2 regions of the Desulfitobacterium chlororespirans DSM 11544 genome follow, and region 1 is predicted to be linked to the other one. Evidence: a T-box and tRNA genes for the amino acid it is inferred to sense, from the RefSeq annotation. Region 1 holds a T-box; the other holds one or more tRNA genes.
What was found. The T-box of region 1 lies ahead of tyrS (tyrosine--tRNA ligase). A T-box ahead of a tRNA ligase gene usually reads a tRNA of that ligase, here a tRNA-Tyr.
Positions count from the first base shown of each region.

Region 2: it has a tRNA-Tyr gene. The T-box ahead of tyrS (tyrosine--tRNA ligase) is inferred to sense a tRNA for this amino acid. The anticodon was not compared.

Region 1 covers NZ_FRDN01000023.1:12,132-18,174, forward strand. Annotated here, with positions in the region: gene BUA14_RS25895 (ABC transporter ATP-binding protein) at 1-393, shown strand, start outside; gene BUA14_RS25900 (ABC transporter substrate-binding protein) at 419-1,501, shown strand; gene BUA14_RS25905 (radical SAM protein) at 1,618-2,631, shown strand; gene tyrS (tyrosine--tRNA ligase) at 2,585-3,817, opposite strand; T-box leader at 3,909-4,166, opposite strand; gene BUA14_RS28910 (DUF5655 domain-containing protein) at 4,396-5,100, shown strand; gene BUA14_RS25930 (small, acid-soluble spore protein, alpha/beta type) at 5,164-5,310, opposite strand; gene BUA14_RS25935 (hypothetical protein) at 5,483-6,043, shown strand, end outside.
Region 2 covers NZ_FRDN01000003.1:501,347-507,389, forward strand. Annotated here, with positions in the region: gene BUA14_RS02205 (response regulator) at 1-177, shown strand, start outside; gene rplL (50S ribosomal protein L7/L12) at 252-626, opposite strand; gene rplJ (50S ribosomal protein L10) at 783-1,307, opposite strand; ribosomal protein L10 leader region at 1,335-1,469, opposite strand; gene rplA (50S ribosomal protein L1) at 1,535-2,227, opposite strand; gene rplK (50S ribosomal protein L11) at 2,276-2,704, opposite strand; gene nusG (transcription termination/antitermination protein NusG) at 2,752-3,279, opposite strand; gene secE (preprotein translocase subunit SecE) at 3,399-3,617, opposite strand; gene rpmG (50S ribosomal protein L33) at 3,727-3,876, opposite strand; tRNA gene BUA14_RS02245 (tRNA-Met) at 4,030-4,104, opposite strand; tRNA gene BUA14_RS02250 (tRNA-Tyr) at 4,116-4,199, opposite strand; gene sigH (RNA polymerase sporulation sigma factor SigH) at 4,341-4,994, opposite strand; gene rlmB (23S rRNA (guanosine(2251)-2'-O)-methyltransferase RlmB) at 5,256-5,996, opposite strand; gene thyX (FAD-dependent thymidylate synthase) at 5,993-6,043, opposite strand, start outside.

The DNA.
Region 1 (6,043 bases):
AGTTATCCCTTTAATGAGATGAGCGGCGGGGAAAAGCAGATGGTGCTGATCGCCAGAGCCATTGCCCAACAGGCCAAAATTCTGGTCATGGATGAGCCTACCGCCAATCTGGATTATTATAACCAGGTTAAAATGCTCAAGGTGATCAAAGCCTTAGCTGAACAGGGGTACGCCATCTTAATGACGTCCCATTTTCCGGACCATGCCTTTCTGGCCTGCAGCAAAGCAGTGCTCATGCGGGACGGCGTGATCATGGCCCAAGGACACCCTGATGAGGTCGTAACCACCGAGAATCTGACCAGGCTTTATTCTACCCCTGTCTGTGTAGCTGAAGCCAGGTTGGATGCTATGGATACCGCTATGAAAGTGTGTATCCCGGTTATGAATAATTAAAAAACAAAACAAAAGGAGAGGTATCATGAAACTGAAAAGAAAAATTCTTGCCCTGCTTATGGCGGCTCTGCTTGCTGTGAGCCTGGCCGGCTGCGGACAGACCAGCCAGGCCCCTGCCAATCCACCGGCTGCACCAGAGGTCAGCACTCCAACTGAACGCACAGTCACCGATATGGCAGGACGCACAGTGACTCTGCCTGCGGAAGTTAAAACTGTAGGAACCTTCGGCTCTATCGGCGTTCTTAACGCCTTTGTGGAAACCCTGAGCGCAGGGGAAAGACTCGCCAACGAAGGATCACCATCCTTTGTCAAAAGCCCTAACTGGGAAAAATATCAGTACCAATTCACACCTCATATCAAAAATCTGAAACCTTTCCAGGGTGCAGACAGCGAGCTGCTGATGGAAAATATCCTGGCCGCTAAACCGGATGTTTGCCTGACCATGAGTGCCGACCTGACCGAACAGCTGGAAAAGCAAGGACTGAATGTGGTTCAGCTTTCCTGGACGAAGACCGAAGATGTCAAAGAATGCATCACTCTCCTGGGCGAAGTGCTCAACCAGCAGGAAGTTGCCGCCGATTATCTGAAATACTTCGATGATATGTTGGCCAAAACGGCAGACCTGACCAAAGATATTAAGGATGCCGATAAGAAAACCGTGGTTTATGGCAATGTGAGCAAATTCTCCCAACCTCATGTGATCGCTGAGTGGTGGATTGATAAAGCCGGCGGCATCAGCGTGACCAGCGAGGCTATGACGAAAGCAAATAAAGAATCCCTGACCTATACTCTGGAGGACTTGCTGAAGTGGAATCCGGATGTGATGTTCGTAGCCAGCGATGCCGAGAAGAAAGAAGTCCTGGCGGACGCCCGTTTGGGTGAGATTACCGCTGTCAAGAACGGCGCCATCTATATCGTACCCCGCATTGCTCATGTCTGGGGCAACCGCACCACCGAACAGCCCCTGACCATTATGTGGGCTATGAACAAACTCTATCCCGAGATCGTAACGGACAGCCAGCTGGCAGAAGATATCTCCTACTTCTACAGCCACTTCTTCAAATATGATTTCAATGCTGACCAGCTCAAGGAGATTATGGGCAAATAATACTGATGGCCGGCTGATAAGCCGTTGCAACCCAGTAGCTCTGCGTTTACGCTATACGTTTACGCAGAGCTACAATTAAATACAGCGGGATAATCCTATGGAAAAGAGGGAGTGACATGTATCCGAATTTAACCAGTGAGCAGGCTTTGCTCATTTTGCAAAGTGCCCGGAATCCGGATAAAGCCTATGATTTATTTGCCCAGGCGGCAGAAGTCAGAGACAAAGTTTTTGGTAAACGCTTATGGTGGTCTTCAGGCTCAGGCGGTATTTTCCCTTGCCTGGTCAAGCCCCGTTGTTCCTATTGCACTTATTATACAGAAAAGCTGTTTCCCACCGATGTTTTGCTGACAGGTCTGGAACTCATTGAAAGTTTGGGGATTCAGCAGTTCCATATCAGCGGCGGAACGGATCTGGATGAAGGGTATGACGAACAGCTCCTGGAGCTTGTGCAAACCATTAAAACCCGTTCAGGCTTAAAGCTGGAAATCAATCTGGGGCCGTCTTTTCGGAAAGAAACCGTCCTGGAGTTAAAGAAACTGGGCATCGACAGCGTTACCAGCTCCCTGGAGTGCAACACGCCGGCGATCTTTGCCGCGGCCAAGCCCGGTGATAGTCTGGAACGGCGCCGTGAATTGCTGCACTATTGTGAAGAGGCGGATATGCCCAGCCGTTCCATGATGCTTCTGGGACTGGGTGAAACCGATCAGGAGAGAATTGAGCATTTATTCTATTTGCAACAGTTTAAAAAACTCTATCAGCTGCGTTTGTCCCGTTTTATGCCTTTTCCGGGAACTCTTTATAAGGACAGGTCCCGCTGCTCACCCTGGGATACTGCTCTGATCACGGCGATGGCCCGCCTGATTCTGCCCAATCTGGAGATCAGTTTGGCGGCAGGCAACAGCAATGATGATATACCCCTATGGTATATGGCAGGAGGGGGCAACCAACTGCTCGGCGTATCCATCACCAGAAAGGAACCCCCGGCGACTCCGGATGTTGATGTCTATGCCATCGGGGAAGGAGCCTATGTGGTCGATAAGCGCAAACAGGTGGCCAGGGTCCTGGAGGGCATGAATCTGGAGGTTACTTGTGAGATGCCGGATTACCGAGACCTTCATTCACAATTTTAACAAAACATTTTTTACCGATTTTCAAGACATCTCCATCGGCTAAGACCCGATCCAGATCACTGATTTTCTGCTGATTGAGCTGGACGCCCCCTTGTTGAACCAGACGTCTGAATTCCCCATTGCTGGCGGTAAAGCCACTTTGGACGAGCAGAGGAACAAGCTCAATCAGCCGGCTTTGCGCCTTGATGGGCAGCACGGGGATCTGAGCGGGGATGGTCTTTTTGCTGAAGGCGGCCTCATAATATGCTTTGGCAGTCATGACATCCTGTTCTGTGTGATACAGCCGGGTGATGATCTCGGCCAAAGCATATTTGACATCCCGGGGATTTTTACCCTGGGCCAGCTCCAGCCGGAAGGCTTCGATGCGGTCCGGGTGTTCATCAGTGGCCAGTTCAAAGTATTTCAGAATCAACGGATCGGGGACTTCCATGACCTTTTTAAACATCACCGGGGCGGGCTCATAGACTCCGATGTAGTTCCCCAGGCTCTTGCTCATTTTTTCCATGCCGTCCAGCCCTTCTAAAAGAGGCATAAACATAGCGATCTGTTGGGGCTGGCCCATGGCCTTTTGCAACGTCCTGCCCATGAGGATGTTAAAGGTCTGGTCGGTGCCGCCCAGCTCTATATCTGCTTTCAGGGCGACCGAATCATAGGCCTGCATTAAAGGGTAGAAGAACTCATGGATGCCGATGGGGACATTGCCGCTGAACCGCTTTTGGAAATCGTCCCGTTCCAGCATCCGGGCCACCGTAGTGGTGGCGGCAAGCTTGAGAACATCCTCGAAATTCAGTTTGCTGAGCCATTCACTATTATAGCGGACCGTGGTTTTTTCCTTATCCAGCACCTTGAAGATCTGCTCGAAATAGGTGCGGGCATTTTCCTTGACTTGTTCATCGGAGAGGGCTGTGCGGCCCTTGGCTTTGCCGGATGGATCACCGATCTTGCCGGTAAAATCGCCGATCACGATCACAGCTTCGTGACCCAGATCCTGCATCTGCTTAATTTTGCGCAGCACTACGGCATGCCCCAGATGAATATCCGGTGCGCTGGGGTCGAGCCCCAGTTTGATGACCAGAGGGCGGCGGTTTTTATGGGATTCTGCCAGTTTGTTTTTCAGCTCTTCATCATTGACCAGCATACTGACTCCTTTGGTAATGATCTGAAATTGTTCTGCTATTGTTTGCATAGGTGACTCCTCCTTGATTAAAATAGTTCTTTGCTGCCCCATTGAGGCAGAGCGGCCCAAAGTGAAATAAAAAACTCCCGTCCTTCATTGCCAGAAGGACGAGAGTATGCTCCCGTGTTACCACCTTACCTTTACGAACAATTCGCATTGCCCGCCTTTTCGAGTACGCCATGAATATGGGTATACTCTAGCACTATAACGTGTGCAGGAAACCGTCACAGCCTACTGAAAGATGGTTCGGTGTGAAGCTCAAAGAGGTATTCATAACCAGCCTGCCAAGCGCCTCTCATCATCCGGCAACTTTCTGTTTGCGGTACAGGTTATTACTTGTTCTTATCACAGCTTTTGTTTTGCTACTCCAAAATGCAGAAAGCTCTGCAAGTCTTGGTTGGAGATGTTAAATTAGGATTTATTGTAGTAAAGCAAGGGAGAATTGTCAAGCATAATAGGGTAATAATTTATGCTTAAAAAAACAGGACTTAAAAAACAGGGATATTTATCGCGGGTTGCTCAGAAGATAGACGAGTGTTATGCTAGGCTGGAAAGGGTTAAACTGAAATAGGGGAGATGATCAAGCGGTGAATGAGGTTTTTTCCGGTGTCCGCGCCAAGTGGCAGCCGCTGTATGAAGAGCTTCGCAGCATGGCTGTGGAAAAATTAGGACCATTTGAAGAACATGAGACCGCAAGTGCCGTACTCTGGCGGCATAGCTCGGCCTTTGCCGAAGTGAGTGCCAAAAAGGCTTGCCTGGTGGTCGCTTTTGCTGCCCCTGTCCGCCATGATGAATGGCAGCCGGATAAAGTAGTGCAGACATCGAAAAACCGGGTGGCTCATTATTTTCAGGTTGCGGACAATGGTCAGTTTCCGGCCTTGGTGGAGGGCATTGCCGAGGCTTACCATCTTACCAAATCCAACCGCCTGTCTAAGACCCCTTCGGAAAAACCCGTCTATACAACCATTGACGAATATATCGCCCTCTTTCCTCCTGAGCTGCAGACCATACTGGAACAAATCCGGCAGACCATCCGCAAGGCCGCTCCGGAAGCAGCAGAGAAGATAAGCTGGCAGATGCCGACCTTCTGGCAGAAAGAGAATCTTGTCCATTTTGCTGTGGCGAAGCATCATATCGGATTTTATCCGGGTGAGAGCGGAGTCCGTGTCTTTGCTGATCAGCTGAGAGGCTATAAAACTTCCAAGGGCGCGATCCAATTTCCGCTGTCCGAACCCATGCCCTACGCTTTGATCGGGGAAATCACCCGCTTCAGGGCGGAGGAAGTGGAATAAAAGATTTAACTTAATCGTAAACATACTAAAGGCCAGCGTTTGCTGGCCTTTAGCGGCAATTATTTATCGTTTGCCAAAGCTTTCAAATGTACGGCGAACCATTTCTCCACCGACGGAACCGTTTTGACGGGAAGTGGCATCCGGACCCAAAGTGACGTTAAATTGGGTTGCCACCGTGTTTTTGTCTACAGGTAAATTGTACTTTGCCATGATTGATTACCTCCCAAGATGTTTAGTAGTTTAGGTTTTTTGAGGCTGAATCACTGATTCTAATTTACCCGATTTCAGGACAAATAATCAGGAAATTTATGGACTGTGTATAGGAATGACATTGAAAAACCCAGTGGGAAGGCCTTGCATTATCATTGAAAGGATTTTGCGTATGAAGAAGCTTATTCATTTGCTTGAAGTTCATGGACCCCTGACAGGTAAAGAAATCCATGAAAAAACCGCCCTGAATCTTTTTGATCTTTGGGAGGAGTGCAATCAATGTGCTGATATTGTTACGACAACCATTGGCACCAAGTATCTCAGGCTGGACAAACATGTGGAAGGCTTTGCCCGGCTTTCTCCTTCGATCATCAGAGAATTTTACAATTACACGGTGCTTAGTTTGCAGGAACAGTCTGAGGAAGCTCGGATCAAGGCGGAAGAGCTCTATCAATCCATCATCAGGATCAGTAAAAATAAATTGGCGCTGGCGAAGGATATTATGGAAAAGATCATAGCAGCTCAGCCGGATCCGCAAGGTATTCAAGAAAAAACCTGCTTTATTATAGCAGGCGATGTGGCCTATGATATGGCACATCTTGAACCAAGGCCTGAATTTTCCACAGGTAAATTGGTCAATGGCTCTGATCTCGATATTGTGATTATTCATCAAGGCTTGTCTGAAGAGATGATCAAAGAGCTGGATTCTACTATCTATGAATGGAAATTCTAT
Region 2 (6,043 bases), on a different contig from region 1:
CCTTTAGATGAAACTGTACATGAAATGCTCTTAACCTGCTATTTTACCCAAAAGGACCGGACCGCCTTTATCACCCACTATCATACTGTATGGGAGCTTTTCCAAACCGAATTGGGAATTGAGCCCGGAATGTCCATACAGACCCTGTATCACCGTCTTCTCAAGAAAATGGATTAAGCCAAAGAAGGCGCCCTCCTCCCACCATAATGGTGGGAGAAGGGCGCCTTCTTTAAGCACTATATAGGCTAAACTTATTTAACTTCGACAGTTGCACCAGCTTCAACGAGCTTAGCTTTGATAGCTTCAGCATCATCTTTGCTGACTTTTTCTTTAACAGCCTTAGGAGCGCTGTCAACCAGTTCTTTAGCTTCTTTCAGGCCAAGACCGGTGATTTCGCGAACAACTTTGATGACGTTGATTTTTCCGGCACCAGCGTTCATAAGAACAACATCGAATTCGGTTTGCTCTTCAGCGACAGGAGCAGCAGCAGCGCCAGGAGCAGCAGCTACAGCAACAGGAGCAGCAGCGCTAACACCAAATTCTTCTTCGAAAGCTTTGACGAGCTCAGCAAGCTCGAGAACGGTTAAGCCTTTTACGGCTTCGAGAATTTCAGCAGTTTTAGACATTGAAATTTTCCTCCCTAATATCACTTAAAATTAATTTTTGTTTGGAATCCATTCTGGAAATCATTATAATTCAGTTACGATGTCTTGGGGACCATGCCCCGCATCATAACCCGAACATCGTAGTTCCCATTCTCAGCGCAGTGCTTTGAATCCCGCTTACGCCTGAGCTTCTTTAAGCTTACGCACTTCTTCCAAGGCATAACCCATTTTGCGGATTGGTCCTTGAAGTACGTTGGCCATGCCGACGAGGGGTGCTTGCATTCCTCGCAGGACTTGAGCAAGGAGAACTTCGCGAGAAGGAAGTTCCGCAAGGGCTTTAACTCCTGCTTCGTCAACAACTTTCCCTTCAACCACGCCTGCTTTGATAGCAAAGGTCTTCGAGGTCTTAGCAAAATCAGCTAATACTTTAGCTCCAGCCACTGGATCAGCACTGAAAGCAACGGCTGTAGGTCCTTCCAGATATCCATCCAAACCTTCGATACCGACTTCATGAGCTGCCCGGCGAACCATGGTATTTTTCAATACATGGTATTCGACACCGGCTTGACGCAGTTGAGCACGCAGTTGAGTTACTTGAGCAACGGTCAGGCCGCGATAATCAGCCAGTACGACCCCTGTGGAGTTTTGGAATCGCTCCTTAATCTCCGCAACCACTTGTGCTTTTTCTTCAATATTTGGCACTTAAGTCCACCTCCTTCCGAAATACCCACACTAATAGAAAAACCCCCGCTTTGACTGCAGAGGTTAAGAAGGCCCAATATAACTTAAGGCTATCTTTCCAACCTCGGCAGGACATTAAGCTCTAAGAGCACCTGCTGTCTACAGTGGAAGGCTATTCAATTCTAGTAGAGTATAGCTTATCTATGCAAACCTGTCAAGAAATATTCCAGACACTTTTTGGAATACAATTAATTGGCTTTGACCGGGTTAATCCGTACTCCAGGTCCCATAGTAGAGGACACTGTGACGCTGCGGATATACTGACCCTTAGCAGCAGCCGGCTTCGCTTTAACTAAGGTCTCAACCAGAACCTTATAGTTCTGATAGAGTTGTTCTTCGCTAAAGGAAACTTTGCCGATGGGGGCATGAATGATACCGGCTTTGTCAGCACGATATTCAATCTTACCGGCTTTGATCTCTTTGACAGCTTTGGCTACATCAAAGGTAACGGTACCGGTCTTGGGGTTTGGCATAAGTCCTTTAGGACCAAGCACACGACCCAGTTTACCGACCATACCCATCATATCCGGTGTAGCAACAACCACATCGAAACCAAACCAACCTTGCTCGATTTTCGCAATCATGTCTTCCGCACCAACAAAATCTGCACCGGCAGCCTCAGCTTCTTTAGCTTTATCGCCTTTAGCGAATACTAACACACTGCGGGTTTTACCGGTTCCGTGAGGAAGCACAAGGGCTCCACGGATTTGTTGGTCCGCATGACGGGTATCGATGCCGAGCTTGAATGCTACTTCAACAGTTTCGTCAAACTTTGCTTTAGCGATCTTCTTAACGACTACTAAAGCTTCCATAGGCTCATGAAGAGCAGCACGGTCAAAAGCTTTAACCGCTTCTTGATAGTTTTTACCTACTTTGGCCATTCTTTAACCTCCTAGTGGTTCTTCGGGACGAGCCCTCCCACAAAAATCTTAACCTTCGACGATGGTGATTCCCATACTGCGCGCAGTACCTTCAACCATACTCATAGCCGCTTCAACGCTTGCTGCATTGAGGTCTTTCATCTTGGTTTCAGCAATCTCACGAACTTTAGTTTTGCTCACCTGAGCCACCTTTTTACGGTTAGGCTCTGAAGAACCTGAATTAATGTTCGCAGCTTTTTTCAATAGAATAGATGCCGGCGGAGTTTTGGTAATAAAGGTAAAGGAACGGTCCTCATAAACGGTAATTTCAACCGGAATAATCAATCCCGCTTGATCCTTTGTACGCTCGTTGTATTCTTTGCAGAAGGCCATGATATTGACCCCGTGCTGACCAAGAGCCGGACCAACCGGAGGTGCCGGATTTGCTTTACCTGCGTTGATAGCTAATTTAACCAAACCAACGACTTTCTTTGCCATAGTTACACCTCCTTAATAGGGTAATTTCCTGCCCAGTGAAAAGGACACTAGTCGACTTTCTCGACCTGAGCAAAATCAAGTTCCACCGGAGTCTCCCGTCCAAACATGGACACAGATACCCGCAGCTTCCCTTTATCTTCAAGGATTTCCCGAACAGAAGCGATGAAATCCTTAAAAGGACCTGATATTACACGTACGTTTTGACCCACGGTATAATCCACACGTGTACGGACTTCTTCCACACCCATTTGCTTTAGAATAGCTTGTACTTCATGATCCAGCAAGGGAATGGGCTTAGCTCCGGTGCCGACGAAACCTGTCACACCCGGAGTATTGCGCACCACATACCATGAATCGTCCGTCATATCCATTTCCACCAGAACATAGCCCGGGAAAACTTTACGCTTGGCGATCTTCTTCTTCCCATTTTTGATTTCAATCTCATCTTCCATGGGAACAAGAACACGAAAGATTTTATCCTCCATATTCATGGACTCTACGCGCTTTTCAAGATTGGTCTTCACCTTATTCTCATAGCCGGAATAAGTGTGAATAACATACCAGTTCTTAGTCATATTTCGAACAGGAACCTCCAATACAAGGCCCCAAACTAACTTGCACTATCAGAAAGTATAAGTTTTGGTCGGTAAATAGTATAATTCACCATACTTTCAGGGGCAACCTGTTTGAGTACCTATCCGAGAATCTTGGTGATTACAATGCTTAATCCGCTGTCGACAATCCACAGCATGACAGATACAATAGCCACAGCGACGAGAACCACTCCTGTATAAGTCAATAGCTGTTTGCGGTCCGGCCAGTGTACTTTTTTAAGTTCACTCCATACTCCTTTAAAGTACTCTGTCGACTTTTCTTTTGCAGGAGCATTCGTTTGCTTCTTAACTGCGCCCATCCAATCACATCCTTACAAGACTCTGAGCCACCATCATTGACAACGCAGCCCGGCGTACAGACTTTTGGGCCAAGACATAAAGACAATTCGCCCAACGCCCAGCTATAAATTACTTAGTTTCTTTGTGAGCTGTGTGGGACTTGCAAAACTTACAATACTTTTTAACTTCCAAACGATCCGGGTTATTTTTCTTATTTTTTATGGAAGCATAATTCCGGTTTTTGCACTCGGTACAAGCTAAAGTAATGCCAACACGCATTCACGAACACCTCCCTGGGCACAACTAAAAATCCGCATTCAATCCATGCTCATAATACATTATCATATGTAATTTATCATGTCAAGAATTTGAAAAATTTAGTATGCAATATAAAAAAAACCGCAGAGCTTTAGCCGTGCGGATTTTCGTCTTTGGTTGCGGGAGCCGGATTTGAACCGACGACCTTCGGGTTATGAGCCCGACGAGCTACCGCTGCTCCATCCCGCGATGTTTAGTGGTGGTGGGCAGGAATGGATTCGAACCACCGTACCTTTCGGAACAGATTTACAGTCTGCCGCCTTTAACCACTCGGCCACCTACCCAAGTCACTTATTCATTATATACCAAAAGCTAAAAAAATACACCCTTTTTATAAAAAAAATCTACAGCAAACGGTTGAACCAGAAAATGAAAAACCGACTCCATCAAGCCGGCAACATGATCCTCTCACAGCAAAGCATAGCTTATCCATCACGACGTTCTAAGTAACGCTCAAGCTTCCTTTTTACTCTTTGAAGAGCATTATCAATGGATTTCACATGTCTATGTAGGTCTACAGCAATCTCTTGATAGGATTTTCCTTCAAGGTAAGCCATCAGGACTTTCCACTCCAAGGAACTCAAGATCTCACCCATCTTTTCCTCGATATCATCGAACTCTTCCTGACTGATGATCAATTCCTCAGGGTCGGTTATTCTGGTACCGGAAATCACATCCAATAAGGTTCTATCCGAATCTTCGTCATAGATAGGTTTATTTAAGGACACGTAGGAATTCAAAGGAATATGCTTTTGCCGGGTAGCCGTCTTAATGGCGGTAATAATCTGCCTTGTAATACACAGCTCAGCAAAGGCTCGGAACGAGGAGAGCTTATCACCACGGAAATCTCGAATCGCTTTGTAGAGTCCAATCATGCCTTCTTGGATAATATCTTCACGATCTGCTCCAATCAGGAAGTATGATCTTGCTTTTGCTCTGACAAAGTTCTTATACTTATTAATTAAGTATTCCTGTGCTTCGGCATCACCGTTTTTGGCCAGCTCTACCACTTCTTCATCCACTATGACTTCATTCGTGTCGCACTCTTCCAACGCTTCAAGTTGGGCGTTAAGTGTCAAAGCGATCCCTCCCGTATCATGGTGATGAAGATGTTGTAATGGATTATCGCTCTTGTCCTCAAGAACATACTCATTATACCTTGAAAAAAACGGAAGCGTCAAGGCGAAGTTTTAGAGGTTCTGTCGTCTCATGCACTCTACAGGCCGGGTTTGGGCTTTTGGCTCCGGCCCTTTGCATGATTGGCTCCAATTATCCCATAGTTTAGGTTGATTTACAATATTTTTGCAATACAAATCCATTATGGGTTTATCCTTTATAAACTAATTCCTGCCGTCCCGCTGACGAAGAACCTCGTACATGAGAATGGAACCCGCCACACTGGCATTTAATGAATTGATCCGTCCCTTCATAGGCAGACTGACGATCTCATCACAGGTCTCCTTGACCAGCCGGCTCAATCCCTTCCCTTCACTTCCGATGACGATGACCCGCGCCCCTGTGAGGTCGGAGCGGTAGACTTCCGTTCCCTCTGCTTCAGCCCCGGAGACCCAGCACCCTGCCTTTTGGAGGTCCTTCAGGGTCTGAACCAGATTCCCTACCCGGGCTACCAGGACATGCTCTACGGCACCAGCTGAGGTCTTCGCTACTGTGGCGGTCAGAGATACACTGCGCCGCTTGGGGATAATTACCCCGTGGACTCCCGCAGCATCGGCTGTCCGAATAAGGGCACCCAGATTATGGGGATCTTCCACTTCGTCCAGAACAAGGATAAAAGGATCTTCCCCTTTCTCTCCGGCCAAAGCGAGGATATCGTCCACATCGGCATATTCCCGGGGGGCGACGTAGGCCAGGATTCCTTGATGCTTGGCTTTTTCGGTTAAACGATCCAGAGCCGCTTTATCCACGAATTGAAAGGGAATCTTCTGAGCCCGGGCATGGCTGACTATGTCCTGGAAGCGGCCGGCCGTGCCTTCCCCTTGCAGGAGGAGCTTATTGACGGGTTTGCCCGATTGGAGAAGTTCCCAAACAGCGTTGCGTCCATATACGATTTCATCTGTCATAGGTTGGGGTCATCCTTTCCTTTTTCCTTCTTCAGCGCCTTAATCCG